4 regions of the Thermicanus aegyptius DSM 12793 genome follow, and region 2 is predicted to be linked to each of the others. Evidence: riboswitches for the same ligand, from Rfam matches in the RefSeq annotation. Region 2 holds a riboswitch; each other region holds the start of a gene.
What was found. A riboswitch is a leader RNA that binds a small molecule or an ion and turns the genes downstream of it on or off. The one in region 2 is predicted to bind S-adenosylmethionine.
Positions count from the first base shown of each region.

Region 1: it holds a riboswitch for S-adenosylmethionine, as region 2 does, so the genes downstream of both, metK (methionine adenosyltransferase) here and THEAE_RS0115975 (2,3-diketo-5-methylthiopentyl-1-phosphate enolase) in region 2, are expected to answer to the same signal.
Region 3: it holds a riboswitch for S-adenosylmethionine, as region 2 does, so the genes downstream of both, THEAE_RS0110085 (MetQ/NlpA family ABC transporter substrate-binding protein) here and THEAE_RS0115975 (2,3-diketo-5-methylthiopentyl-1-phosphate enolase) in region 2, are expected to answer to the same signal.
Region 4: it holds a riboswitch for S-adenosylmethionine, as region 2 does, so the genes downstream of both, THEAE_RS21735 (methylenetetrahydrofolate reductase) here and THEAE_RS0115975 (2,3-diketo-5-methylthiopentyl-1-phosphate enolase) in region 2, are expected to answer to the same signal.

Region 1 is NZ_KI783301.1:3,294,534-3,301,835, reverse strand. It holds gene THEAE_RS0117575 (S-layer homology domain-containing protein) at 1-2,431, shown strand, start outside; gene THEAE_RS0117570 (S8 family peptidase) at 2,500-5,337, shown strand; gene THEAE_RS0117565 (hypothetical protein) at 5,444-6,037, shown strand; SAM riboswitch class I at 6,119-6,226, shown strand; gene metK (methionine adenosyltransferase) at 6,372-7,302, shown strand, end outside.
Region 2 is NZ_KI783301.1:2,983,602-2,990,903, reverse strand. It holds gene THEAE_RS0116010 (magnesium transporter CorA family protein) at 1-624, shown strand, start outside; gene THEAE_RS0116005 (FTR1 family iron permease) at 935-2,437, shown strand; gene THEAE_RS21410 (hypothetical protein) at 2,473-2,862, shown strand; gene mtnA (S-methyl-5-thioribose-1-phosphate isomerase) at 2,949-4,034, opposite strand; gene mtnK (S-methyl-5-thioribose kinase) at 4,031-5,248, opposite strand; SAM riboswitch class I at 5,325-5,496, opposite strand; SAM riboswitch class I at 5,860-6,042, shown strand; gene THEAE_RS0115975 (2,3-diketo-5-methylthiopentyl-1-phosphate enolase) at 6,124-7,302, shown strand, end outside.
Region 3 is NZ_KI783301.1:1,897,620-1,904,921, reverse strand. It holds gene THEAE_RS0110115 (glycerate kinase) at 1-22, shown strand, start outside; gene THEAE_RS20645 (N-acetylmuramoyl-L-alanine amidase) at 338-1,708, opposite strand; gene THEAE_RS0110105 (hypothetical protein) at 2,312-2,590, shown strand; gene THEAE_RS0110100 (YebC/PmpR family DNA-binding transcriptional regulator) at 2,913-3,665, shown strand; gene THEAE_RS0110095 (methionine ABC transporter permease) at 3,662-4,336, opposite strand; gene THEAE_RS0110090 (methionine ABC transporter ATP-binding protein) at 4,308-5,348, opposite strand; gene THEAE_RS0110085 (MetQ/NlpA family ABC transporter substrate-binding protein) at 5,390-6,199, opposite strand; SAM riboswitch class I at 6,342-6,458, opposite strand; gene THEAE_RS0110075 (anti-sigma factor) at 6,536-7,302, opposite strand, start outside.
Region 4 is NZ_KI783301.1:3,484,159-3,491,460, forward strand. It holds gene gyrA (DNA gyrase subunit A) at 1-1,415, shown strand, start outside; gene THEAE_RS0118420 (HD-GYP domain-containing protein) at 1,480-2,562, shown strand; gene THEAE_RS0118425 (putative glycoside hydrolase) at 2,591-3,796, shown strand; SAM riboswitch class I at 3,848-3,951, shown strand; gene THEAE_RS21735 (methylenetetrahydrofolate reductase) at 4,017-4,907, shown strand; gene metH (methionine synthase) at 4,908-7,302, shown strand, end outside.

The DNA of each region.
Region 1 (7,302 bases), 310 kb from region 2:
TTCCTATCAACCGTCCAGAGGCGTGACCAAGGCGGAGGCGTTGGTGATGCTCCTTCGTTACATGGGCCTTACGGAAGAGGTGGAGAGATTACCGGATGCGGATCTTTATCTCTACCTCCCCGGGCTTGGCCTGGAAAAGAGCGGAGTGGCCGATTGGGCCGCCAAGGCCCTCGCGTTCGGAAAGAAGATGGGCTGGCTCAACGTGGATCAAGGCGCTTTTGATTGGCAGGGGAGTGCGGACCGGGCCTGGATCTCGGAGCTTTTGATCCGGGCGATTCAGAAGCTGGGCGATGCCGCCGATATGGCGACGAATGCGACGGGATTTACCGATGACCGGACGATCTCCAATGCGGCCAGGGGGTTCGTCAATGCGGCGGTGAAAAACGGTCTGATGAAAGGGTACCCCGCCGATAACACCTTCCGCCCGAACGGGACGGTTACCCGGGCGGAGATGGCGACCCTCCTCCCCCGCCTCGACCCTTACATCACTCCTATGACCCAAAAGGTGGAGGGCGTTGTTTTGAAGGTTTCCGGTGACCGGTTTACCCTCATCGACCGCACAGGAAAACAGGCCGATTATCTGATCGACGAGAAAACCCTGTTCCTCGCCGGTGGAGAGAGCAAACCCCTCTCTTCCCTGAAGAGCCGGGATCAGGTCTCTGTGGCGGTAAAGGGGGATAAGGCCCTCTTTCTGGAGTTGGTCGCGGAAAACGTATCCCTGTACCAGGAGGCAAAGGGGACCGTGACAAAGGTCCTACCGGAGCAACACCTGTTGGTTCTCGCAAATGAAGGCGGCGGATTTCAAACCTTGCCGTATGATGATCAGACGGAAGTCTGGCAAGGAAACGGGTGGCAAAAAGGAGTGGATCTATCCGTCTTCCTTAATGTAAAGGTGGTCATTACGTACACCCCCGCCCCACAGGGGAAGATTCTCCAAATAAAACCTGAGGATTCCGCTTCCGGGAATCTGTTTCAGGGAGAGGTCGTCAATGTAGATGCCGATAAGAAGTTGTTAATCCTGAAGGATCCGTTGGGGAATTTCATGACCTTTATCTATTCCGACGCGACGGTGGTGAAGATGGAGGGGCGAAGGTTCCCCACAGTGGAAGATCTGCGGCCGGGAGACCGGGTAGAGGTGGATCGGAATGTGAGTCCTCTCCAGGAAATCCGCGTTTTAAGCTATGTGGATAGTACGGAAGTGACAGGCGAAGTCGTGGCCATACTTTATGAAAAAGGACTGATCACCCTGCAAGTGGGCGGTGAAGTGATGGGATACTTCCTGGCGGAAGATGTGCAGATCCTCCTGAGCGGGGAGACAAATCCTACCCTGGATGATGTGAAGGAAGGGGATCAGGTAAAACTGACGATTGAAAAAGGGTATGTGAAGAAACTGGAGATTACAGGACGCACCTCCCCCGCTGCCGTGAGCGGGAAATTGGTCAGTATGGATCGGACCCAAGGAATCCTTACGGTGGAGGATGAGAAAGGGGAGCTTAAAGCCTATCGCATTGACCCGAACTATACGGTTCTTCTCGACGGGGAGAAGGTGAGCGAGAGCAGGTTGACGGTAGGTACACCGGTCCAGTTGGAGTTTCGCAGAAATCTCGTCTCCGTCATCTCCCTCGATTTGATCCGGGAAGGGACGTTCCTCTCCTATGACTCTACAAATCGGGAGATGCTCGTCCGGGAGGGAAGCGGAGAGCGGCGCTATTCGCTGTCCGGAAGCTTCACCCTTTACTCCTTCTCCAACTCCTCCTTAACGGTGAGCCAGTTGGCAAAGGATACGGAATTGAAGCTCCTTCTGAACAGCGACGGTTCCATCTCCTCGATCAGAGTGAAGGAGACGGGAATCTATACATTGGTAGACCGAACCCTCTCCACAAACCGCTTAAAATTAAAGGATGAGAACGGAAATATCGATTATACAAACTACACGGGCCAGACTCTTCTTCTTAATCCCGACGGGACGGCGGGGAAATGGGAGGATCTTAAAGTGGGCGATCGCCTCTCCCTCTCCTTCATCGGGAAAGATCTGATCCGAGTGGAACGGGAAGAGAGGTTATACGGACAGGTGAAGAGCGTGAATGCCACGGCCGGTACCCTCGTCGTGGATCAGGCGGGGACGGAGCGGACCTTCAAACCGGCTTCCCTCTCTTCCCTGATCACCGGCGATTATGTTCAGGTGGTGCAAGTAGGCTCCCAGGCGACCGTTACAAAGGCGACGGTGAACCGTGCGCTGGTCGATTATGTGGACGAACCGGATCTTAAGATTTATGTCAAAGAAGGAACCACCTATAAATGGATCTCATTCGATAAGGATGCGGTGGTGAAGAGAAAAGGCTATTGGGTAACGTTCTCCAGCTTGATGAAAAATGACGAGATTTTCTATTACACCATCGATGGAAAAGTGATCGCCATTGAAGTAAAATAAGAAGAGTAAAAAGATAGAAAGCGGCACCCTGGGACAGGGTGCATTTTTCCTTTGAGGTGGGGGGAGATATGAGCCGTACAGTGAAGAGGGGGCTTTCGCTAAGCCTGATCGTCCTATTGCTGCTCCTTACCGGAGGCGGGGTTTATGCCTTATCGGAGGGGAATACCCCCATGGAGAACGTCGGCCGCAGCGGGCAAGCTTCTCTAGAGGAGAAGCCGATCCAACCCCCGGTAAACGCCATTCCAGGCGAGTGGATCGTAAAATGGAGAGGCCAGGCGAAAGAGTCCCCTTACTATGAAATCCTAGACCTGCAGGAAAAATTCCGGACGGGGAAGGTGCGCTTTTATCCGAAGTATCAAAAGATGGCGGAGGAGATTCTGGGCAAGGATCCCGATATTCTCTATTTCCAGCCGAACACCCGGGTGAAGGTGGAAGCCCTCTTTAATGATCCGGGATTAGGGAATCAGAGTTACTTGCGGCAAACGAAATTAGATCAAGCGATGGCGGAGGTGAGCCCCAATCCCAATCTGACGGTGGCCATCATCGATACAGGGGTTGATTTTACCCATCCGGATTTGAAGGGGAACCTGCTCCCCGGCTTCAACCTTTTGGAGAAGGGAGCTTCCCCGGCCGATGATAACGGCCACGGCACGCAGCTCGCCGGGGTGATCGGGGCTACGCGGGATAATAAAATCGGCATCGCCGGAATCCTCTCCGGCGTCAGAATCCTTCCGATCAAGGCGTTGGATAATCTGGGAAGCGGCGATGCCTATACCGTAGCCGCCGGAATCCGGCAAGCGGTGGATCAAGGGGCGAAGATCATTATGCTCTCATTAAGTGACCCCAGTTATTCCAGGGATATGGAAGATGCGGTGCGCTATGCGGAGGGCAAAGGCGTTCTACTCGTGGCCGCCGCCGGGAATAACGGCGAGCGGGTCAGTTACCCGGCGGCTTATCCGACCGTTTTAGCGGTCGGATCCGTGGGCGGCAACAATCAGGTCTCTTCTTTTTCCAACCGGGGGCCGGAGCTGGATGTGGTAGCTCCGGGAGAGAAAATCTATACCACGTTTCTCGGCGGCGATTATGGAACGGCCACCGGAACTTCTTTGGCGGTGCCTCAAGTGGCAGGGTTAGCCGGACTTATTATGAGTAAATATCCCGATTATACCCCTGCCCAGGTCCGGGATCTGATCCGACATAGCGCCCTCGATGTAAATGCAAAAGGTTGGGATCAGGAGACAGGTTACGGGCTGATTGACGGGATGAAGAGTCTCACCAATAGCTGGCAGGCCGATTACTGGGAGCCGAATGACCAGAGCGGGGCGGCGAAACGCATCTCGATCAATAAGGAAATCTCGGCCAATCTTTCTTCTGCCACAGATGTGGATTGGTTTGTGTTACAAACGCCGTACAAGGGGAAGTATACCTTCACGTACCGCGGTACGGGAAAGGAAGATGTGGCGGTACGTCTCTCTTTCTATCAGGGAGGATCAAAGCTGGTGAAGAGGGTGGATTGGATGGGGAGCGGCAGCGTAGAGGTACCGGTGGTGAAGGAAGCCTTGTATGTGAAGGTGGAGGCCCTCTCTCCGGTTACTTCCCCCTTTCCTTATATCCTGGAGAACCGCTTCCACATTTATGGGGATGATTTTGAACCCAACAACACCAGAGAAACGGCTAAGGAGATTAATCTTGCGGCCGGCAAGTTGACGGGCACCATCTCCTTCGCCGGGGATGTGGACTGGTATCGCTTAACGCTTCCCTATGATGGGAAGATCACGATTCAGGTGAATGCGGACACGGTTCAGTTAGACCCGGTGCTTAGGGTGATCCCACCGGGGGGGGATGAGCGGAAGGTAGACAATGGCTCCATCACCAGTCCCCAACCGGAGGAGATCTCTCTTAACGTCAAAAAAGGAACTCTCCTCATCGGAGTGGAGAACTTTTACGGCCAGGCGGTCAATGCGGAATATCTCCTTACTTGGTCTTATACGCCGCTTCTTAAAGATACCTTCGAACCGAATAACAGTCCGCTCTATGCGAAGGGAATTTCCCTTGGTGTGCCGGTCTATGGTCACATCGGATCGTTAGCCGATTACGATTGGTTCAAATTTTCCATTACCCAGGCCGGTTTCTACCGCGTGGATGGTTCCAACTTTCCAAAGGGGTCTCAGGGGCAGGTCATCCTGTATAACGGCAACTTAAAAGAAATCGGTCGAAAGAAAATGGATGAGAACAGCACCACCTTTTCCATGAGCAACTGGTTAGAAAAAGGGACCTATTATTTCCGCATCGACGCAGCGAAAAGCTTCACCAACCAGCTTTACCGCCTCGTGCTCTGGAAGGTGGAATCGGCCTTCCGGGATATCGGCAACCATTGGGCCTTTGATTCCATCAACACCTTGGCAAAAGAAGGGCTTATTACAGGATACTCCGACCTCACTTTTCGCCCCAACCAACCCATCACCCGGGCGGAGTTTCTCACCCTCCTTTCCCGGGTGATCGACCTGCCGCCAGGGTCCCGCTCGGTCCGCTCTCCATTTAGGGATGTATCCACCGGTTTTTGGGCCTATCCTGTCATCATAAGCGCCTATCAGAAGGGATTGATCGGTGGATACGCCGATGGGAGCTTTCGTCCCAATGCTCCCTTAACCCGGGCGGAGATGTCTGCGATGGTGGCCCGGGGGCTTAAGATAAAACCGGCGAAGGGAAGCGATAAGATGGATGTAAATCCCTATCTGGCCGTTTACCTGTTTAAGGATATCCCTCTTCAGTATTGGGCAAATGAAGAGATTAGTTTCCTCATTCAACTTCGGGTGGTGGAGGGCTATGAAAATGGAGTCTTTAAACCGGAGAAATTGACCACCCGGGCCGAGATGGCCACGTTGGTCGAAAGGATCTGGTTTTGATCGCTCGCTAAGCGCAACTTTTTTCCCTTGATCGAGGTATATTATAGTAGAGGTTGGAGCTTCAGACCGAACGATGGCGAATGAAAGGGAATAAGGGGATATGGCGTTGAAACGACTGGGGAGATATGACGTGATAGAAAGGGGTAGAAACGTGCGGGAGAGAAAGAAGAGAAGTTTCACGGGACGGAAAATCGGTTGGATGATCTTGGTGCTCATATTCCTTGTCACCACCGCTTATGCCGACAGTGGGGGCGTGCCCGGCTCTGCCGATGACCCCATCGTGACGAAGAGCTATGTCGATGAACAGATCAATGCGGCCAAGGAAAGCTTGAAACAGGAATTGGGAGCAGGAGGGGGCGGTACAAATCCTCCCGCAGGCGGTATCAACGGCGGGACAGGCCCCTCCATGCTCACCGTGGAGAAGTTGGTGAAGGGGCAAAAGATCATCGCCATGGAGGGGACGGAGCTAATTGTCCGTAGCGGAACGGCAAAGGTGATCGCCGGAGAGAAAGGAGACGGCATCCCGGATGTAACGGAGGGGAAAGACGTAAAAGGAGGGGCGGTCGTTCCATTGAACCATCTCCTTTTAGTTCCCCGTAGCGACGGCCGGGGACTTTCCATCGAGAATTCGGGAAGCGACGGGTACAGCTACGTCATGATCCGTGGAACCTACTCTGTCACCCCTCCCCCCGCCCAATAAGAACCTTTTGGACATTGTACGTGACAATCTAACATCTTGACAGTGATTTCAATCTGTAATAAACTTATCTTTGCACGGTTACTCTTATCCTGAGTAGGTGGAGGGACAGGCCCGATGAAACCCGGCAACCGTCATCATCCCTGGTGAAATGGTGCTAACCTGGGCTCCGGAAGGAGCTGGAGATAAGAGAGGGTAAAGGAGGAGCGCCTTTTCCTCTAGAGGGAGGAGCAGGCGAATTTTTTTTATGAGTGAGGAAAGTTTAAAGATCAGATAAATGCGGCCCTGGACAGGAACGAGTACCGGCGAATATAGATATGAAAAAGGAGGAATTCATATGGCTCTAAAGAAAGGACGCCATCTCTTTACATCTGAATCGGTGACGGAGGGGCACCCGGATAAGATCTGCGATCAAATCTCCGATGCGGTCCTCGATGCGATCCTTGCCCAGGATCCCAATGCCCGGGTGGCCTGCGAAACCTCCGTCACAACCGGACTCGTTCTCGTCACTGGGGAGATTACTACGGTAAGCTATGTCGATATTCCAAAACTGGTTCGGGATACCGTCCGGGAAATCGGTTATACCCGAGCGAAATATGGATTTGATGCGGACACGTGTGCGGTTCTCACATCGATCAATGAACAATCTCCCGATATTGCCCAGGGGGTCAACCAGGCGTTGGAAGCCCGGGAGGGAAGAATGTCCGATCAGGAGATCGAGGCGATTGGGGCGGGGGATCAGGGTCTTATGTTCGGCTTTGCCGTCAAGGAAACCCCCGAGCTTATGCCGCTTCCAATCTCCCTGGCTCACCAACTCGCGCGGAGATTATCGGAACTGCGTAAGAGTGGAACCCTCCAATATCTCCGTCCCGACGGGAAGACCCAGGTGACGGTGGAGTATGAGGGGGATACGCCGGTCCGCGTCGATACGATTGTCGTATCTACCCAGCACGATCCTGAGGTGAGTCAGGAAGAAATTCGCCGGGATTTGATGGATCATTTGATTCGCCCCGTCGTACCGGCGCACTATTTGGATGAGGAGACTAAGTATTTCATCAACCCAACCGGTCGTTTTGTCATTGGCGGCCCCCAGGGGGACGCGGGCCTTACCGGGAGGAAGATTATCGTCGACACCTATGGCGGCTATGCGCGCCACGGAGGCGGCGCCTTCTCCGGAAAGGATCCGACCAAGGTGGACCGTTCCGGAGCATATGCCGCCCGCTATGTGGCGAAGAATATTGTGGCTGCGGGCTTGGCTGACAAATGCG
Region 2 (7,302 bases):
TTAAAAGATCATCCCATTTTCCATGAATTTATGGAGAATCGAATCAAGCAATTCTTCACCTTCAAGAAAACGCGTTTTTCTTTACAGATTCTGTATCAGATTGCTACCCATTACCTTCGTTATTTGAAGTTGATCTACAAGCGGACCAATGAGATTGAGCGGGAGCTTCACCAATCGATGAAAAACCAAGAATTATACACCCTTCTCAATCTGGAGAAGAGCTTGGTTTACTTTGCCACATCCCTGAAGTCGAATAATATCGTGATGCAAAAGATGATGCGCAATGGGCTTCTAAAGATGTATGAGGATGACCAGGATCTCCTGGAAGATGTCATCATCGAAAACCAGCAGGCCATCGAGATGGCGGAAACCCATTCCGCCGTTTTAAGCGGAATGATGGATGCTTTCGCATCGGTCATCTCGAATAACCTAAATATCGTCATGAAATTTCTCGCTTCTTTTACCATCATTTTATCTTTACCCACCATGGTGGCCAGTTTCTACGGGATGAATGTTCCGATTCCGTTTCAGACGTATCCTTTTTCTTTTTGGATCGCCATCTTGATCTCTGCATTCCTCTCCACGGCCACGGCCGTCATCTTTTGGAAGCGACGTTTCTTTTAAATAACCGCTGATGTTCGCATCGAAGGCCTGCGGTCTTTCTCCGCAGGCTTTTCCATGTTCAGCTTTCCGTTCGTTCACGGTTTGGGCCGGCGTGCATCCCGGAGAAGTTCCCCACTGCCGATATGCGCATTAAATCTTTCACGCCATTTCCCCTTGACAGTTGAGAAAAAGGAATGGTATCTTGTTGTTGAGCAAATGAGAATGAGAATTATTATCAATAAGAAATATTATTTTAAATTGATTCTAAGGTTCTCATTCATATGGGTAACAACGCTAAAAATGATTTGAAATGGATAAGGAGGGAGAACACATGGAAGGAATCGCGCGAAAGAAAATGGGGGGGAGAAAACGGTTAAGCTTTCTTTTACTCCTTTTTTTCCTCGTGCCTGCATATGCCTTCGCCTTTACCCCGGCCGATGATCTGAAAGGGGCGAATCAATCGCTGATCCAGGCGCGGGAGAAGATAGAGAAGGGAGAGGTTGCGGCGGCCAAACAAGCGTATGAGGACTTCACGCAAATGTGGAAAAAGATAGAGGACGGGATTAAGGAAGCATCAAAGAAGGCATATGGGGATATTGAGGATAGCATGGGGATGGTTCAGTTTGTTTTCAGCCAGGATCCGCCGAATAAAGAAAAAATCTTGTCCGCATTGGATCAGCTTCTCAAGGTAAATCAAGATTTTATCGATGGGAAGTATCCTGCGGAGGATAGCGGAGCCTCTTCGGGGAAACAGGATGGAAATGAATTGATTGCCCTCCTGGATCAATCCCTCTCCCGATTAAAGGAGGGAGATGTGAAGGGGGCCGCCCAAAGCATCAGGCAATTTCGCGAAATGTGGCTGGATATTGAAGGAATTGTCCTCACCCAATCCCAGAAAGCTTACCAAGATGCGGAACGGGACATGGTTCTCTCCTATGCCTACCTTACGTCCACACCACCCGATGTGGAAAAAGGCAAAGAAGTGATTTCCAACATGAGAGAATACCTGGCTCCCCTGCTGGCGAAAAATCAATATACCTTCTTTGACGCCGTATCCATCCTTCTTCGGGAGGGATTAGAAGCTCTTCTGGTGATTGTCGCGCTGCTTGCCTTCCTGGATAAATCAGGCCACGGAGAGAAAAAAGGCTGGGTCTGGGGCGGGGTGGGCGCAGGGTTAGGAGGGAGCCTCTTCTTGGGGATCTTGGTCCAAATCCTCTTCACCTCAGGAGCTTTCGGCACCAATAATTTCCTCATCGCAGGATGGACCGGCCTGTTCGCGGCGGCGATGCTTCTCTACATGACATACTGGCTCCACAACAAAGCAAGCATCGAAAATTGGAGAAAGTACATCAAGACGAAGAGCGAAAAGGCGCTAGCCACCGGTAGTCTTCTCTCCCTGGCTGTTCTCTCGTTTCTGGCGGTCTTTCGGGAAGGAACCGAGACGGTCCTGTTCTTCATCGGAATGGCCTCTTCCATTTCTCTTACGCAGTTATTAGGGGGGATCGCCTTTGGAATCATTCTCCTCATCATACTCGGCATCTTAATCCTGAAAGTGGGTATGAGAATTCCATTGCGGCCTTTCTTCCTCCTCTCCAGCCTGCTTGTCTTTTACCTAAGTCTTAAGTTTACCGGCATGGGGATCAAGAGCCTCCAATTGGCCGGTCTTCTCCCGGCAACCCATGTGGAGTGGTTTCCGACCATTGAGTTTTTCTCCATTTACCCCACGGCGGAGGGGCTGATCCTACAAGCGGCACTGCTCGTCGTTGTCCTATTCTTTGCGGTATGGGAGCGGTATAGAGCCTTTTCCTACCGGAGAAAAATGGAAGCCAATTGATTGCTGCATAACAACCGAAGAACAGGAGGTTTTTTATGATCAATCATAGAGCAAAAAGGAACGCATTTCGCAAATGGACTTTTTTCTTTTCCCTCCTTTTGATCTCAACCCTTCTGCTTGCCGCTTGCGGAAATAACCCCATCAGGGATGGGGCGAAGGGAATGAAGGAAACCTTGGCTGAGTTAAAAATGGCCCTGGACCAGAATGATGCTGCGAAGGTAAAGGAACTGGGGCAAAAACTGGAAGAGAAATGGAAAAGCTTCGAAGATGGGGTAAAAGAGAAGTCCGGCGATCTTTATGAAAAGACGGAAAGGTCTCTTAAGACGATTGGGGCAGGGGTGGAAGTTACTCCCTTGGATGCAAAGACTCTGAAACAAGCGGCAGAGGAACTGGACCAAGCACTCACGGAGGTGGAGAAACTCTAAGGCCGGATACCCGCTGTAAGGCGGCCGTCAGGTAAATGCCGAACAGCACAGAGGGCACAGCCCTCCTTTTATGGGATTCGGAGGGATCAGGATAAGGTTTGGGATTTTCGTCCCAGGATCTCCTTGATCGCTTTTCCATAGCATCCGTCTTGATCGGGATAGAGTATGCCCTTTTCCGTAATGATGGCCGTGATGAGGGAAGAAGGGGTTATGTCAAAAGCGGGATTGTATACCTTCATTCCCACAGGGGCGGTACGCTTGCCAAAGCCCTCGGTCACCTCTTCCGCCGGTCTTTCTTCAATGGGAATCTCCTCACCCGTTGGCGTCTCAGGATCAAAGGAGGATAGGGGGGCCGCCACGTAAAAAGGAATGTTGTGGGCTTTCGCCAATATCGCCAGTCCATAGGTCCCGATCTTGTTGGCCACATCCCCGTTCGCCGCCACCCTGTCGGCACCGACGATGACGGCCTGGACCCACCCTTTAGCCATCACCAGGGCCGCCATATTGTCGCAAATCAGCGTCGAATCAATGCCTGCCTGCATCAGTTCCCATGCGGTAAGGCGAGCGCCTTGCAAGACGGGGCGGGTTTCATCAATAAAAATCTTAAGCGTCATCCCTTGTTCCCGGGCCAGATAGATAGGAGCGGTGGCCGTTCCATATTTGGCCGTCGCCAGGCTTCCAGGATTGCAGTGGGTCAGGATGCCCATTCCGTCTTTCAGTAATGTTAGTCCATGCTCGCCGATCCGGCGGCATGTTTCTTCATCTTCTTTTTGAATCCGAAGGGCTTCCGCCAATAAGCCCGCTTTCACTTCCTCTGTCGAGCAGCCATGGGCGCCGTCCATCTCCGCCCTGGTGAGCAGACGCATGAGTGCCCAGCGAAGATTAATAGCGGTAGGTCTCGCTTGGGAGAGGAATTCCGCCTTTCCTTTTAGGTCCTCGATCAGTTCCGGTACATTTCCGTAAGAGAGATGTTGAACTCCCAGATAGAGTCCGTAGGCGGCCGTGATGCCGATGGCCGGAGCTCCCCGGACCGTGAGTTGCCGGATGGCCTTCCATACTTCTTCGATCGTGTCAATTTTGTGATAGCGTGTTTCTTCAGGCAACCGATTCTGATCCAGAAGGAGGAGATGATTCTCTTTCCATTGAACCGATTGGATAAAGGAATGGGTCATGAGGCAATCCTCTCTTCCCGGATTGATTGCACGATTTGCAATATATCTTCGATCCTCTGGATTCCATGCCGTGCCAGAATCAGTTCCCTGCCGATGGCAAGAGCCATTGTCTCTCCTTTTGCCCTGAGTTTAGGATCTTCAATCGATTCCAGATCGGCCACATGGGCAAGACCGATGACGCGGCGTATCATCTTGCAGCCGGCATACCCGGCGGTATCCTGGAGGATCCTTTCCAGGTAATCGTCCAAATATCCATGAACGGAAGTGAAGGCTTCCAATCCGTCATTCCACCATAACTGGCGGAAATTCCTTTCAAAGACGGACCAGATTTCGGCCGCCGTCCTGAGAAGATACACCTGATACTCCGATTTCTCAGCAGGGTCGTCGGTTAAGCCTTCTTGAGCGGAGAAGTTTAAGAACAGGTTGGCGAGTACCGCTCCGATATCAAAACCCATCGGCCCGTAATAGGCGAATTCCGGATCGATCACCCGGGTATCCTGTTCCGTCACCATGATGCTCCCCGTATGAAGATCCCCGTGGATCAGGGCTTGAGTTCGGGTGAGGAACCCTTCTTTCAAAGCCGCCACTTCAAGTTTCAATCTGCCGTCGCTCCAGATTTTGCGCACCTCTTCGAGAATGAGCGGGTTAAACCGGTTGGTCTCGGCGTTGTAAAATGGATCGGTGAAAACGAGATCCTCGGTGATGCGGCACATCTCCGGATTGATAAATTGTGCCACCTGTTCTTTTTTCCTTCGGGAGTTTAAGGCGATATCGGAGGTGTAAAAGAGGGTCCTGGCCAGAAAGGTTCCGATATGCTGGGCCAATTTTGGATAGCGCCGCCTAAGGATCAGCCCTTTTCTTAACACGATATGGGAGGAGAGATCCTCCATGACGGTCAGGGCAAGATGCGGATCATAATGATATACTTTCGGGACTGAACCGGGGCAGAGCGCTTCCTCCATGTGGAGGGCCTCGCTCTCGATGCGTGCCCTGTCCAGGGTAAGGGGCCACGAATCCCCGACCACCCGGGCGTAAGGGAGCGCTTGTTTGATGATGATGCTTCTGTCCGTAGCTTCTTCTTGGATGCGAAATACCAGGTTTAGATTCCCATCGCCGATTTCCCGGGCGGTTAGTCGGGCATCTTCCGGGAAGATCCTAAGGCGCTTCGCATAGGCTACCGCTTCCGCTTCGTTTAGAGGATGATAATGTGCCATTCCCATCGATCCTTTCGTGTGAAATGAAAAAACCTCTGACCCTTCTGAAAGGGCAGAGGTTTAAAATCTATCCAACCCCTTATCTCTCAGAACGGTACGTTCTGCAGGAGTTAGCACCTTGCTGTGACCGGAAACAAAGATTTCGTGCAGGAACATCCTGCCGTCCTCTCCGATCCGTCACCCCGTATAGGGAAATGCAGGTTGCCGGGCATCATTGGGCCAGTCCCTCCGCCATCTCTTGATAAGAGCGAATCGGTCAAACTCTATTCGGTTTTTACATCCATACATTTGCCCCAAGCGATTTGATGAGAATCAGAATCAAATTCACTTGGTTTTGGTGATTAATTTATTTTTTTTCTCAACGTTTGTCAAGGGAAAAATTTAAAGGTGAGAGGTGGAATGTTTGCAGATATAAATCTTGTGCCAGCATGGGATCGGTTCACAACCCATTGCAGAAAAGGCGGATAGATTGCAGGAAGGTTCGGTGATGATCTCAAGGGAGGTGGATGAAATCAGAAAAAATGCAAAAATAGCGACATTTTGGGGATTGACAGAGAAGTATGCTGCGTTTATAGTTATGACCATCGAGTGACAATTGAAAATAAGAATTACTCTTATCCAGAGAAGGCTGAGGGACTGGCCCGATGACGCCCGGCAACCTGCTGCCCATACCTATGGGCTAAACGACTGGAAGGAGGAGCTTCTCCCAGGGATCGTAGGGGGGATCTCCATCCTTTCAGGAGTGAAGGTAAGGTGCTAATTCCTGCAGAACGTTATGTTCTGAAAGATAAGGGTGTGGGATATTGTTTCTACAACCTCTTTCAGAACGAAAGAGGTTTTTATTTTTGTAAAAAAAGGCGGTGATGGGATTGTCGTTGGATGAGGAATATATCTTGGCGACTTACCTGCTGAAAGGGGAAAAGGATCTATACAAAAAGGCGCAAGGGATTGCCGTCGGGCTTACGGTGGGGACATGGACCGAGCTGCCGAGTGAGAAAAAGGAAAGCATGGCGCAACATTTGGGGAAAGTGGTCGATGTCGTCCCACTTCCGGAGGAAGAAGGGAAGCAGCCCGTGGGGAAAATTACCATCGCATATCCGATCGTCAACGTGACCCCTGATCTTCCATCCATTCTTACCACGGTGTTCGGAAAGTTATCCCTGGATGGTTCGATCAAACTCTTGGATCTCCACATTCCCGACTCCCTCCTTTCCCAATTTCCGGGCCCACGTTTTGGAATTCAGGGGGTTCGGGATTTGCTGCAGATGAAGGATCGACCCCTCCTGATGAGCATCTTTAAACAATGCATCGGTCTTTCCCTCGATGAGTTGGAGGAAGAGTACAGGAAACAGATTGAAGGCGGCGTAGATCTGGTAAAGGATGACGAGATCTTTTTCGCAGATGGGAAAGCTCCCGCCATCGAAAGGGTGAAGCGTTTTGAAGCGTTAAATCGTCAAAGAGAAGAGCGGACCGGGAGAAAGGCCCTCTATGCTGTCAACCTGACAGGGCCGGTGAACGAAATGGTGGACAGGGCGAAACGGTTGGTGGAAGCGGGTGCTTCCGGCCTTCTCCTGAATGTGTTTGTGTACGGCCTAGATATTCTCCATCGCCTGGCTTCGGACCCCGACATCCCGGTTCCCATTCTTGCCCATCCTGCGTTTGCCGGAGCGATATACGCATCTCCGGAACATGGGGTATCCTCTTCCCTTCTATTAGGCAAGTTTCTTCGTTTGGCAGGGGCGGACATTGTCCTCTATCCCTCTCCCTATGGTTCTGTCGCTATGCCTAAAGAGGAATCGTTGTCGGTTGCGGACCGGTTGCGCCGTCCCTATGGGAATATCAAACCTTCTCTTCCGGCGCCGTCGGCGGGGATTCATCCCGGCCTCGTTCCTGTCCTGATCAGGGATTTTGGACCTGACCTGGTGATCAATGCGGGCGGAGGGATTCATGGTCATCCGCAAGGATCGACCGCAGGGGGAAGGGCTTTCCTGGATGCCATCTCAGCCATTATGGCAGGTTATTCTCTCCGGGAAGCCGCGGCCCGTTCCGTAAAA
Region 3 (7,302 bases), 1.1 Mb from region 2:
AATCGGCAGAAATATGGGGTAAAAAGTTGGACCCGAAATGAAAATCATCGGAACGATCGATTCCCCTTGATGTGACCAAACATTCTTACTTTGCGCCGAACGTAGATGGCGGCTTTTTCTTCCCCTGCAAGGACTGTGTTCGCCTTTTCTTTCATTTCTTCAAAAATCGTGTTCCGATTCAAATTGGGTGAGTTCATATGGATGTATTTGGAGGGGGGCCAAAAAGTAAGCTGACTACTTTTTGGACAGCCCCTTTATTTTTATTATGTTTGTCTGTTCGTGAATTTCGCGAACAACGTGGTCAAGCTAGTAAATGGATCGTTCAACCATCATCGGCTTAGGATTGATTTTCCTGCAAAATACGATAAAGAATCGTTGCGGCTTCAGCCCTCGTGACAGGTCGGCCGAACCCGAAGAATCCCGGCCTCATCCCCTCCACGATCCCGGCTTCATATAAAGATTGAATGGCTTCCAGGGCCCAACTGGAGGAAGGAATGTCTTGAAAAGCTAAAGCGCTGATCGTAACGGTAGAGGCAGAGCTTTTATCCGGAGCGGGTTGTGAGGTGGAGAGATTTTTTTGATAGACATCGTCGGAAACGGACGGTGCCGTCTCGGCGGGAGGCGTCTTCGAGGGATCATTTCCCTCTTTTCCGGCGACGAAATAGCGATAGATGATGGCGGACATCTCTTCCCGGGTCACCGGATCATTGGGATGAAATCCTCCATCCGGATACCCTTGGATGACGCCCTTTTCGCTGGCTTTCATGATCGCATCATAGCCCCAAAAATCGGGAGTCACATCAGGAAAGGAGAAGATAGGATTTACACTGGCGAGACCATCAAAACCTGTGGCCCGATCCAGGAGAGCAACCAGTTCCGCACGGGTAAGCTGTTGATCAGGGTGAAATTTCCCGTCCCGGTACCCCTGCACGATCCCTTCCAACGATAGGGCGGAGATCTCCTCTTTCGCCCAGTGATTTACGATATCCACATAACGGTAGGGGCGATAAGCAATAATTCCATCCCGGATGGCTTCCGCCATTCTTTGCCTAAACCCTGGGTCCGCCAAATTTTGCGCATCTTCCCAGTTGGATAGGAAGGCCGTTTCCACCAGGATGCTGGGGACGGTTCCCATGCGAACAACATAAACGTTGCGGGGAATGATCCCCATATTCTTGGTGCCCACCTCTGAGGTGACCGATTGGAGTACGAGCTGGGCCAGCCTTTTGCTCTCCGGAGCCCACTGAATCATTTCGGCTGAGGGTTTGTAAACGGAGCTGTAGTTGGCCGGATCAAAATAGAGGACCATGGTGCCTTGGACATTGTTGCCGTACGGATAAAAATTGGCATGAATGGAGATGAAGAGATCGGCGTTCTCCCGCTTGGCCACATCGACACGGGCTTGAAGATCCAAGTCCTGATCCGTGGAGCGGGAATAATCGACCAGTAACCGATCGTCCTCCCGGGTCATCACCACACGATATCCCTGGGCGATGAGAAGATCCCGCAGGCGGTAGGAGATGTCCAGATTTACATCTTTTTCCCGCAAGCCGTTTACACCGATGGCTCCCGGATCCTTTCCGCCATGGCCCGGATCGATCACCACCTTGATCGGGACGGGTGTCGCCTTTTCCGCCGCGGCGTATGTTCCTGAACCGAAGAGCGACACGATGAGACACATAAGTAGAATAAACTTTTTCTTTGTCACAAAAACTCCCCTCCCACATAATTGAGACGAAATATGGAAAGGGAAGTTGCGGTTGATCTACGTTTTAAGGTTATTCTAATCTTTATGTAAAATGTTTGTGGGCAAAATCCCAAAAAATATAGAAAGAGGACCGGTCAAACTCAATATTTGCTCGATCAGTATCTATCCATCGAAGGGAACAAAACATAAGCCCTAACCTTTAGATTCTCCCTTCCGACTCGCGGCCGAAGGAACCTCATGCAGTGTGTCGGGAATGATAAACTGGTTGAAAAAACCATAACTGAGCTCGTTAAAAAGCACACGGCTGCCAGGAGCTATAGCCATGAACAGCAATTATGAATACAGCTACCCTCATTCCGATGTTCTTATCAACTAGCTGGGCATCAGGGATGCTGAAAAGCTCCAGATAGCCGAAAGAGAAATAACTTCCTTGAGAATTGCCAATGCCAAAGTAAATGTATAATCGAAAAACCGGATTAAAAATATAAAAATGTGATAAGATGAGCATTAAGGAAAATGAAAATTCTTCATTCTCTAAACGGAATAGTGAAAAGCGGAGGATAAAGCAGAGGATATAAATCAAGACCTAGCGGGGTGAAGTGTATGGAGGGAGAGAAAGCGCTCAAGATGGTAACGGGGCTCTTGGAATTGATCCTTGCGGTTCCCGTGTTGGGCATTGCGATCATTTACGGTTTTTTGTTTCTGCCTGCGGTGGTAATGTTTGTATTGCATCTTGTAACGTTGGTCATCACGATTAATAACAAGAATGACTACTACGGATCAATCGTGGGATTAATCGCTGTTTTTTTATCTTGGATTCCTTTCATCGGATGGTTGTTCCATCTTTTGGCAGGAATTCTGATTCTGGTCACTCTCCCGTGATATGTGGCCGGCCCTTATTCTTAAACGACGACACTCCAAGCGGAAGAGTATATTTTTGTTTCAAACGGAAAATTACAGGTGGAATTACAAAAGGGGAATAAGGTTGTTATTTTCTAATCATTGATTCTCGAAATGTTAGAGTAAAATGTTCGTGGGCAGAGGGAATGAGAAAATGAATAAAAAATAATTCCCGGATATAGAAAAGGGCCCTTCTCCTTGGTAGAGTATTAAAAGCGGGTCTTTGACGCTCTTTTTTCTTTTTGCTAAACTAAAGGATGGCACACCGTAAAGCTTCCGATTGGTTAGAAGGGAGAGGACTCCATTGTCAGGACATTCAAAATGGAAAAATATACAACATCGCAAGGGGCGCCAGGATGCCGCCAAGGCAAATGCGTTCACCAAAATATCCAGAGAGATCTACATGGCCGCCCGAAACGGCGGGGGCGATCCCAATACCAACTTCCGCCTTAAAGTAGCCATACAGAAGGCAAAAGAGGTAAATATGCCGAACGATAACATAGAGCGGACGATCAAGAAAGCGACCGGGGAGATCGAAGGGGTCACCTATGAGGAGATTACCTATGAAGGATATGCCCCGGGCGGCGTGGCCGTCATGGTCGACACCCTGACGGACAACCGGAACCGAACCGCCGCGGAGATGCGGCATATCTTTTCCCGCCACGGCGGGAATCTAGGAGAGAGCGGATGCGTTTCTTTCCTCTTTCAAAGGAAAGGACAGATCCTGATCGATCGCGAAGAAGAAGAGGTGGATGAGGAAGCGGTCATGCTGGCCGCCATTGACGCGGGAGCGGAGGATGTCGAGGTAGAGGAAGACGAGATTACCGTTTATACGGAACCGGACCTATTGGAAAAAGTTCGGGAGGGATTGGAGAACGCCGGGATCCCCATCTCCTCCGCCGAAGTAACGATGGTTCCCACCACCACGGTGAAGGTGGCGGGGGAAGAGGCCGAGAAGGTTTTGAAACTGATCGACCGCTTGGAAGAATCGGATGATGTCCAGAACGTCTACGCCAATTTTGAGATCGATGACGAAGAGATGGAGAGGTTAAATTAATCCTTCTTCAGGCGGGCGGAGAGGAGGTTTCCCAGCGATTGCAGTCCCTGGACGATCAGGATGAGGAGGAGAACCGTTCCATACATCACCTGAGGTTCATAGCGCTGAAATCCGAAGCGATACGCGAGATCCCCCAATCCACCGCCTCCCACAAGTCCCGCCATCGCCGTGGCACCGATCAAGGTGATGGTGGCGATCGTAAGGCCTAATATGATGGAGGGGCGTGCCTCTCGGACCATCACATGCCAGATGATGGAACGCGTGGGAATCCCCATCGCCTCATACGCCTCGATAACCCCACGGTCCACCTCCAGGAGGGAGGTTTCCATCAGGCGGGCGATGTAGGGAGCGGTATAAACCACCAGAGGGACGATCACTCCCTGAACCCCGATCGTCGTCCCGACGACCCATTTCGTAAAGGGGAGGATGAAGAAGAGCAGGATGATAAAAGGCAAAGAACGGATCACGTTGATGAGCGCGTTTAGGGACTGATACAACACGGGATTGGCGTAGGTTCTCCTAGGCCGGGTCAACACCAGGAGAATGCCCAACGGTAATCCCAACAGGATGGAGATCAGGAGAGAGATACTTACCATCTGAAACGTTTGGATCGTCGCTTCCCAGATCGATCCCCCCCAATCCTCAAGAAATTGCCTCAAGCTTTCGAACATGGGCTCTTCCCTCCTCGATCTCTACGCCGCTTTCCTTTAAGAAGCGAAAGGCGTTCCGGATTTCTTCTTCTTCTCCTTCAAAATGGACCAGCAGTTTTCCGAACGGAAAGTCCTTTAGTGTGGTGACGTGGCCTGCCAAGATGTTGGGATAGACGGCAAATTGCTTGCTCACCTTGGCGAGGGCCGGTTCCCCCGAAGTTCCCCCTACGAAGGAGAGGGTAGCCAGGATCCCATAGGATGAAAATTGCTCAAGAATCTGGGGCGAGGGGTTAACCTGGAAGAGACTCTCCACAAATTTGCGTGTCGTCTTTTCCTTAGGACGCGTGAAAAGCTCCACCACGCTTCCCTCCTCGATGATCTTCCCCGCCTCCAGCACCGCCACCCGGTCGCACACCTTTTGGACCACATGCATCTCGTGGGTGATCAGGAGGATGGTGATTCCGAAGTTTCGGTTGATCTCCAAGAGAAGATCCAGAATGGCCTCGGTGGTCTCCGGATCTAGGGCGCTGGTGGCTTCATCGCTTAAGAGAACTTCGGGTTCAAAGGAGAGGGCCCGGGCGATGGCGACCCTCTGCTTCTGCCCGCCGGAAAGCTGTGCCGGATAAGCTTTTTTCTTCTCCGCCAAGCCCACCACGGAAAGGTAACGGTCCACCCGGGCTCTTACTTCCTCCTGGGGGAGGCCGGCCAATCTCAACGGGATCGCCAGATTTTCCTCCACCGTCGCCGTTTTCAGGAGGTTAAATCCCTGAAAGATCATGCCGATCTTTCGACGAGCTTTCAACAATTCATGCGGGGGAAGGGAGGTAAGCTCAACCCCGTTTACATAAACCTTGCCCGCTGTAGGCTTCTCCAGGAGATTGACGGTGCGGATCAGCGTGCTCTTTCCGGCTCCGCTGTAACCGATCACCCCGAAAATCTCTCCCTTTTTCACATGGAGAGATACATCCTTTAATGCCTCCACATTCCCATTCTTGCTCACATAGCTTTTGGAGAGATTCTCCAATCGGATCATACACTTCACCCCTTTCAGGCATTCTCCTCTCATCTGCTCGTTTACCACGCAGGGACGACCGACCCCTGGAACTTCTCCTCGATAAACTTCTTCACCTCATCGGAATGGTACGCTTTAATCAATTTCTGAAGCACCGGATCATCCTTGTTCTCCGTGCGAACCACGATCACGTTTACCCAGGGAGAATCCTTCGGTTCGAGCACGATGGCATCCCGGCTGGGAAGGTACCCATGTTCGATGGCAAAATTGGTATTGATCGCCGCCGCATCCAGCTCGTCCAACTGGCGGGGAATCTGGGAAGCTTCCAATTCGACGAATTGGTAGTTATGGGGATTCTCCTGGATATCTTTCACCGTCGCTTTCACCCCGACCCCATCCTTCAGCTTAATGAGACCCGCCTGCTGGAAGAGGATGAGGGCCCGTGCCCCATTGGTCGGATCGTTGGGGAGGCCAATCTTTCCGCCGTCGGGGATCTCCTTCACATCCTTCACCTTTTTGGAATAGATGCCCATCGGGAAATTGACGGTGGGAGCAATATCGGTGAGATCAAGATTCCGGTCTTTTTTCATCTGCTCCAAGAAGGGCTTGTGTTGGTAAATATTCACATCCAATTCCCCTTCGGCCAGGGCCACATTGGGCATCACATATTCGTTAAATACCTTCAAGGTAATATTCAGCCCATCCTTCGCCGCAACTTCCTTTACCTTTTCCATAATCTGCTCATGGGGGCCGGCCGTTACCCCTACCAATAACTTGTCGGGGCTTAACGCCTTTCCGGAGGTTTGGCTTCCGCATCCTGCGAGGATCGCCAGGATGGAGGTAAGAAGGATCACAATGAGGCCTTTTTTCATGCAATATTCCACTCCTTTTCTTCTCTTTTTCTGAATGAGCGAAGCGTTCCATCCATCATCCCGCCGGTGCTCCTTTCTTGGAGAGAAGGCGACAAAAGAAAACCCCCTCGGAGAAAGAGGGGGAACGATTCACGCCGGTCCCTTCTTATCTCTCAAGACAGGTCTTTCCGCCTTGCAGGAATTGGCACCTTTTCTTGGCTTCGCCAAGAACGGTTGCCGGGTTTCATCGGGCCAGTCCCTCCACCACTCTGGATAAGAAAGTGCTATTCAGATGATGAGAAGAGTATATAGAGATCTTGTCGATTTGTCAATACAGCAAAATTTTGCAAAATCGGATTAGCGGAAATGGACCACATACTGGTCCGGACCGGTTGGGATGAGGCTCCCGCCTTTCGGTTCCAAAGAGATCGTCATGCCCTCTCCATGTTGAGAAGCCTCTCCCTGGTAATAGAGATGAGCCCCCCGTTTTTCGATCTGTAAGAGGCCCAGATTGGAAGCGTTTCTCTTCTCCCTCATCCAGACTTGGTAATCCTTTTCCGCGAGAGGGAGGACTTCCTCCATGATGAGGAGCACCTCTTGAGAATTGCTGTTGATCCATACATAACCATGCACCTGTTCATCCTGGAGGGAGATGACGTCATAGCGGACCGTCAGGGGATCAAAGATAAAAGGATAATCGGCAGTAAAGGGTGCTTCTTCCTTTCCAAGGGAGGATACCGTTGTATACGGCGAATTGCCGCCGCCCTGTGGGACGGTCGAGACGTAAGGCGGCTCCTTCAGGGTGATCGGGGTGAAGGACGGGCGGTTTTGCCAGAGCAAGAGGCTCCCGGAGGCAAGGAAGAAGAGGAGAAAGGAAAAGAGAACCGCACGTTTATGCCTCAAGGGAAAGGAGAAAAAGCGGGTGACCCATCTCCTGCCGTTCCGAAATATCCCCTTTCGCAGAAGAAAGGAGAAGATGAGCCTCCGTTTCAGGCGGCGCGGAGGTCTTTGGGCGGCCGGAAGGGCGTAGAGGAGAGTTCGCCATCCTTCCACCTGCCGGCGGCATTGAAGGCAGCGGGTGAGATGCTGTTCGACCCGAATCCTCCCTTTCTGGGGAAGCTTGC
Region 4 (7,302 bases), 500 kb from region 2:
AACACCAGCAAGAAGTCATCCGACGCAGGTCTGAATATGATCTGAAACGAGCGGAAGCGAGGAAACACATTGTAGACGGGTTGAAAAAGGCAATCGACATCGTCGATGATTTGGTCGACCGAAAGGGTCCCATTCGATCCGCGAAAGATAGAGAAGAAGCAAAGGGAAACCTCATGGCAGAGACCTTTACAATTGAAGGGCGCAAGGTTCCCTTAGGTTTTACCGAACCGCAGGCAGAAGCGATTCTTGATATGCGCCTGCAACAACTGACCGGCCTGTCCATTGAACGGCTCATGGAAGAATTGGAGGAATTACTGGCGCAGATTAAAGACTTGAAAGAGATTTTGGAATCCCCTGTGAGACTCAATGAAGTGATTAAAGAAGAACTACTGGAGATTAAGAAGAAATATAATGACGAACGAAGGACGAAGATCACCGCCGATGAAGCGGAACTGGAGATCGAAGATTTGATCCAGGAAGAAGATGTGGTGATCACCCTAACCCATTCGGGATATATTAAACGCCTTCCTTCCGATACCTACCGGAGCCAACGTAGAGGAGGACGGGGGATTCAAGCCATAGGAACGAGGGAAGATGATTTCGTGGAACATCTTCTCTCGACGAACAGTCACAGCACCATCCTCTTCTTCAGTAATCGGGGGCGGGTCTACCGTCTTAAGGCTTATGAAGTGCCCGAATACGGCCGCACCGCAAAGGGAATTCCAATTATTAATCTGATACAGATCGAGAAAGGGGAAACCATCCAGACCATTGTATCGGTGAAGGATTACCGGGAAGACAATTTTCTCTTCTTTGCTACGAAGAACGGTTTGGTAAAGAGGACGCCCGTCAGTGAGTTTGAGAACATCCGAAAGAATGGTCTCTACGCCATTACGCTCAAAGAAGAAGATGAATTGATTGGAGTTCGCCTCACCGATGGAAATCAAGAGATTATTCTAGGCACCAGGATGGGAATGTCGATCCGGTTTAAAGAAGAAGAGGTACGCCCCATGGGGAGAACTGCTGCAGGTGTAAAAGGGATTCAATTGGAGAGGGGAGATCAGGTCATCGATATGGATATCCTCGAGGAAGGGGATTCCCTCCTTATCGTGACGGAAAATGGATATGGGAAGAGGACTCCGTTGGACGAATATCGGACGCAAAGCCGGGGAGGGAAAGGGATTAAGACCTTAAATGTAACCCAGAAAAATGGTCCCATTGTCGGCATAAAGGTGATTGGCGCAGAAGAGGATGTGATGATCATTACGCAAACAGGGGTTGTAATTCGACTTAATGTGGAAAACATCTCCACCATGGGCCGATATACCCAAGGGGTAAAACTAATTCGCCTGGAGAATGATGAAGAGAAAGTGGCTACCGTCGCCCGTGTACAAAATAGTGTGGATGAGAATTAGCGTATTGTTGTTTCGCCGTATTCATAATAAAATGAAGAGGAACGACGAAGAAGGGAAGATTCCAATGCCGGAAATTCCAGTCAGCCGGGGGATGATCGGGAAAAAATTGGATAAGGACATCTTATCTCCTTTTGGAGGTTTACTCTATCAAAAAGGACATCCCTTAAGGGAAAAGGATGTGGAATTTCTCCTCGCCTTTAAGATCCAAACGATCTCGGTAGAGGAGGAAAGCAGAGAAGGTGAGGGCAAACACGGGACCAAAAAAGATCATTCCTCTCCTTCTCCCAAGGGGGAACAAGAATCGTCCTTCATCAAGGATTTCCGTCATGCGGTCAAAGAGATGGAGAAGATCTTCATTCGGCTTATGGCAGGAGGATCTCTTTCCGTCGCTGAAATCCGGCAGTGGTTAAAACCTTTGGTAGAGAAAACGGAAGGAAGCACCGGCTGGCTTTACTCCTTTCAGGAGAATAGCCCAAAGAATTACCAGGCCTATCATGCCGTCGGGACGGCATTGCTATCGGTTGGCATTGCACGGAGTGCAAAACTTCCCAAAAATGAATGGATGCAGATCGGGTTGGCCGGGCTTCTAAGCGATTTGGGGAAAGTGAAGATCCCGTCTTCCATCCTGCAAAAGAAAGGTCCTCTGACAAAGGAGGAGTGGGAAGAGGTCCGCCGCCATCCCGTTTACGGCTTCGAGTTGTTAAAGAACGTGAAAGGGATCACGGAAGGGGTGATTCTTTCTTCTTTACAACACCATGAACGCCTTGATGGTTCAGGCTATCCTTTAAACCTAACGAGGGAGAAAATTCATCCATACGCGAAAATTGTGGCCATTGCCGATGTGATTCACGCCGCATCCTCAACGAAACCCTATCGAACCGCCTGCTCCCCATTTCAGGTGATGGAGCAAATGAGGGTAGAGATGACGAATCAATTTGATACGGGTTATCTCCATACCTTGATTCAATCCTTACTTCAGCTCCCATTGGGTACACCGGTTTTGTTGAGTGACGGCAGAGTGGGAAAGATTCTCTATTTCATGCCCACTTCCCCTTTACGACCCATTCTAGATGTCGATGGAGATCCGATTTCCCTCATGGATCGAAAAGAGCTACATTTAGAGAAAATATTGATCGAATACCAATGAGATGTTCATGTACAAGGAGAGGCGGACCATGAAACGGCGATTCGGCAGAATCTTTTTTCCTCCCGTTCTCATTTTTTTCCTTTTCTCTTCTTCATTTTTCATAGGGAACCCACTCTTCGCGGAAGGAAACGGGGAGAGTCCGGTAGAAGGGAAAGGATATACTTCCGCAGAGTGGCAAGATGCCCTTCGCTCTCCATCCCCTATGGAAGTGAAGAGAATGAAGATCCCCTATAAGGTGAAAGGGGTTTATATGACCGGCTGGTCTGCAGGGGGAGAGAAATTTCAAAAGATCGTTGACCTCCTCGACCGATCTGAACTTAATGCGGTGGTGATCGATGTGAAAGAGGATAAGGGGGATATTACGTATCGTTCCAACATTCCTCTTGTCCATGAGATCAAATCGGATCATACCCGCTATATTCAGGACATTGATCATGTTTTAGAAGTACTTCATGAAAAAAATATCTACACCATTGCCAGAATTGTCTCTTTTAAAGATCCTTATATGGCCGGAGCAAAACAAGAATGGTCCTTGCAAAAGAAGACAGGCGGCGTGTGGAAGGACCGGAAAGGGATCATGTGGGTAGATCCCTATCGAAAGGAACAATGGGATTACAATCTCTCCGTAGCCATTGAAGCGGCTAAAAAGGGCTTTGATGAGATACAATTAGATTACGTAAGGTTTCCTGAAAATGGGAAAAAAGTTGACGCCGAAGTTTCTTATTACAATCCCCAAGGTAGGACGAAGGAGGTACTCATCCGGGATTTCATTCGCTATGTGCGGGAGAATCTGAAGCCCTATCCGGTATTTCTTTCGGCGGACGTCTTCGGTCTCGTCCCATCCGTTAGCGACGATATGGGGATTGGGCAAAGGTGGGAGCTGATTACACCGGAAGTGGATTATATCTCCCCGATGGCGTATCCTTCCCATTATGCCAAATATACCTTTGGGATCGCCGTACCGGATGCTCATCCTTACGAGGTGATTCGAGGTACGATCCTTGATGCTCAGAAAAAGGATGCGGCGCTCCATGCCCAAGGGATTAAGACGGCGACGATCCGCCCATGGTATCAAGATTTTACCGCCAGCTACTTACCTAAAGGAGAGTGGATCCGTTACACAGGGATACAGGTGTTGGACCAGGTCAGGGCGGGTAAAGAATTAGGAATCGATTCTTTTCTGCTGTGGGATCCACGCAACAATTTTTCGATAGATGCTTGGATAAAGTCTTGACACCTATGCATGTATAGGTTATTGTATACTACAATTATATACTGCGAAATCATCTTATCGAGAGTGGCGGAGGGACTGGCCCAATGATGCCCGGCAACCGGTTTTAAAAAACGCGGTGCCAAATCCTGCAGAGCTTATGCTCTGAAAGATAAGAGGAGAAACCCCTCTTCTTATCGAGAGGGGTTTTTTCATGGGCAAAAAGGAGAGGAGATAAAGAAGGATGGGGAAGTTTTTTGAGAAGGTAAGAAAAGGAGAGACGAGCATCGTGGTGGAGCTTGATCCACCCAAGAACCCGGATTTAAGCCGCTATTTAAGGGGGGCCCATGCTCTTAAAGAGGCAGGAGCCGATGCGATTACAATCGCGGACAATTCCCTCTCCCATTCCCGGGTGGCAAATATGGCGGTGGCAAAGCGGCTCCAGGATGAAGTAGGAATCGAGGGAATCGTCCATATCAACTGCAGGGACCGAAACCTTCTCGCACAGCAGTCTTATCTCCTCGGTCTTCATGTCCTGGGAATAACGAATCTTCTCATCGTCACCGGAGATCCGGTGAAGATGGGGGATATGCCGCAGACGAAATCTCTTTTTGAACTGAATTCCATCGGGCTGATGGAGAAAGTAAAAAAGATGAATGAGGGGATACTCTTTACAGGAGTAAAACAGGAGGAGAGAACCCATTTCCTATACGGAGGGGCTCTGGCTTCAGGGAAGAATCATATCCCCCATAGGGGCAGAATGATGAAGAAGGTGGAGGCGGGAGCTCGCTTCTTTTTCACCCAACCTGTATATAGCCAGGAGGCGATCGAAGCGTTAGGGAAGTTTTCCCGGGAAATGAATCCCGAAATTCCCGTCTTTCTCGGTATCATGCCGATCGTTTCCCATAAAAATGCCCTCTTTCTTAAAGGGGTCCCCGGGATCTTCATTCCGGATGAGCATGTGGAGCTTTTTTCTGGTAAAGAGGGAAAAGAGGCGGAACAGGTAGGAATTGAATTGGCCGATTCCCTGATTCAGTATGGGAAGAAATGGTTTAATGGTTTTTATCTGATTACTCCATATTTACGTTATTCGATCACGGCCGAACTGACACGCCGCATAAAGGAGGGAATTTAAGTGGCGGTGAAATTGATTGAAGAATTAAAGAAAAGAATTCTCCTCCTGGACGGAGCCATGGGAACGATGATTCAGGGAATGGGATTAACCGCAGAGGATTTCGGAGGAGAGGGTTACGAAGGGTGTAATGAAGTATTAAACCTGACAGCCCCGGAGAGGATAAAAGAGATTCACCTCTCTTATCTCCAGGCCGGGGCAGATATTATCGAGACCAACACCTTCGGATCAACGGGCCTCGTTCTATCTGAATATGGTTTAAGGAAAAAGGCGTATGAGATTACCCTGGCCGGGGCCAGAATCGCTCGGGAAGCAGTCAGAATCTATGAAGAAGAAACAGGTAAACATGCTTTCGTAGCCGGATCCATGGGACCTACCACGAGGGCTCTATCCGTCACCGGAGGCCTCTCCTTTGATGAATTAACCCGAGAATATAAGGAACAGGCAAAAGCCTTATTGGAGGGGGGAGTAGATGCACTCCTGATCGAAACCTCCCAGGATACACTTAACGTAAAGGCGGCAGGAAGAGGGGTCCTAGAGGCGTTCCAAGAGTTCGGCAAGGAAGTGCCGATTTTCATCTCAGGTACCATCGAACCGACCGGTACGATGCTGGCAGGGCAGAGCATTGATGCCTTTTATACCTCCGTCCAACATCTTCATCCCTTGGCGGTCGGGATCAACTGCGCTACCGGTCCGGAACAGATGAGGGATCACCTGCGAACCCTCTCCTCTCTAAATCCTCCTTTTACCCTTTGTTATCCCAATGCAGGAATGCCGGATGAGGAAGGACATTACCATGAGGAACCGGAATCATTCGCATTAAAGATGGGCGATTTTTTGGAACAGGGATGGGTCCACATCCTCGGAGGGTGTTGCGGTACCACCCCGGAACATATCCGAGCCTTATCTCATGTGGTCAGAACATATGAACAGGATAAGGAGAGAAAAGAAGAATTTTCCTCGTCTTGCCATAAAAGGGTTCATGCAGTGGCGGGAATGGAACGGCTTCAATATGATCCAAAGGAGCGGCCTATTTTGGTGGGGGAACGGACCAATGTGATCGGATCGAAGCGTTTCAGACGTCTCATCGAGGAGGGGAATTATGAAGAGGCGGCGGAAATTGGACGGGACCAGGTAAGGGCAGGTGCCCAGGTGATCGATGTATGCCTGGCGAACCCGGATTGCGATGAGGGGGAGGATATGGATCGATTTCTATCCTATGCCGTCAAGATCGTTAAATCTCCCTTTATGATCGACTCTACGGATGAGCGGGTGATTGAACGGGCGTTAAAAAAAATTCAGGGGAAATCGATCATTAATTCCGTCAATCTGGAGGATGGGGAGGATCGAATCAGACGGGTTATTCCCCTCATTAAGGAATATGGAGGGGCCCTCGTGGTTGGACTGATAGATGAAAAGGGAATGGGCGTAACCCTGGAGCGGAAGATGGAGATCGCAGGAAGAGCCTATTCCCTCTTGACGGAGAAGTACGGTATGCCTCCTGAAGACATCCTTTTTGATCCCCTGGTCTTCCCGGCAGCCAGCGGTGATGAAGAATATAAAGGTTCTGCGATGGCCACTCTTGATGCAATCACGAAGTTAAAGGAGGAGTTTCCCCACTGCCTGACGATTCTTGGGATCTCCAATGTATCGTTTGGACTTCCTCCGAAAGCCAGGGAGGTTCTAAATTCCGTTTTTCTCTATGAGGCGACAAAGAGGGGGCTTGATTATGCGATCGTAAATACAGAGAAATTGGTGCGCTATGCCTCCCTTCGCACAGAGGAAATAGAGATGGCATCCCGTATTCTGTCTTCCTCCGATGGGGATGTTATTGCCCGGTTCGTTTCCCTTTATCGCTATAAAGAAGAACATCAGGAGACCCAGGAAAAGCTCCCCCTGTTGGAGCGAATTAGCCGGAGAGTCGTAGAAGGGAGAAAGACCGGACTTCTTCAGGATTTGGATGAGGCGCTTCAAGAGCTTTCCCCATTGGAGATTATTAATGGCCCCCTCATGAAAGGGATGGACGAAGTAGGGAAGCTTTTTAATGAAAATAAATTAATCGTTGCGGAAGTTCTCCAATCGGCAGAAGTGATGAAGGCGGCGGTCTCTTATTTGCAGGATTTTATGGAAAAGGGGGAAGAGGTGGGGAAAGGGAAGGTGATCCTCGCCACCGTAAAGGGGGATGTACATGACATCGGCAAGAATCTGGTGGAGATGATCCTGTCAAACAATGGCTACGAGGTGATTAACCTGGGGATCAAAGTTCCATCGGAAAAACTGATTGAAGCGATTCATGAACACCGTCCCGATTACGTCGGCCTCTCCGGTCTTTTGGTGAAATCAGCCCAGCAGATGTCCTATACGGTACAGGACCTAAAGAAGGCGGGCATCTCTCTAC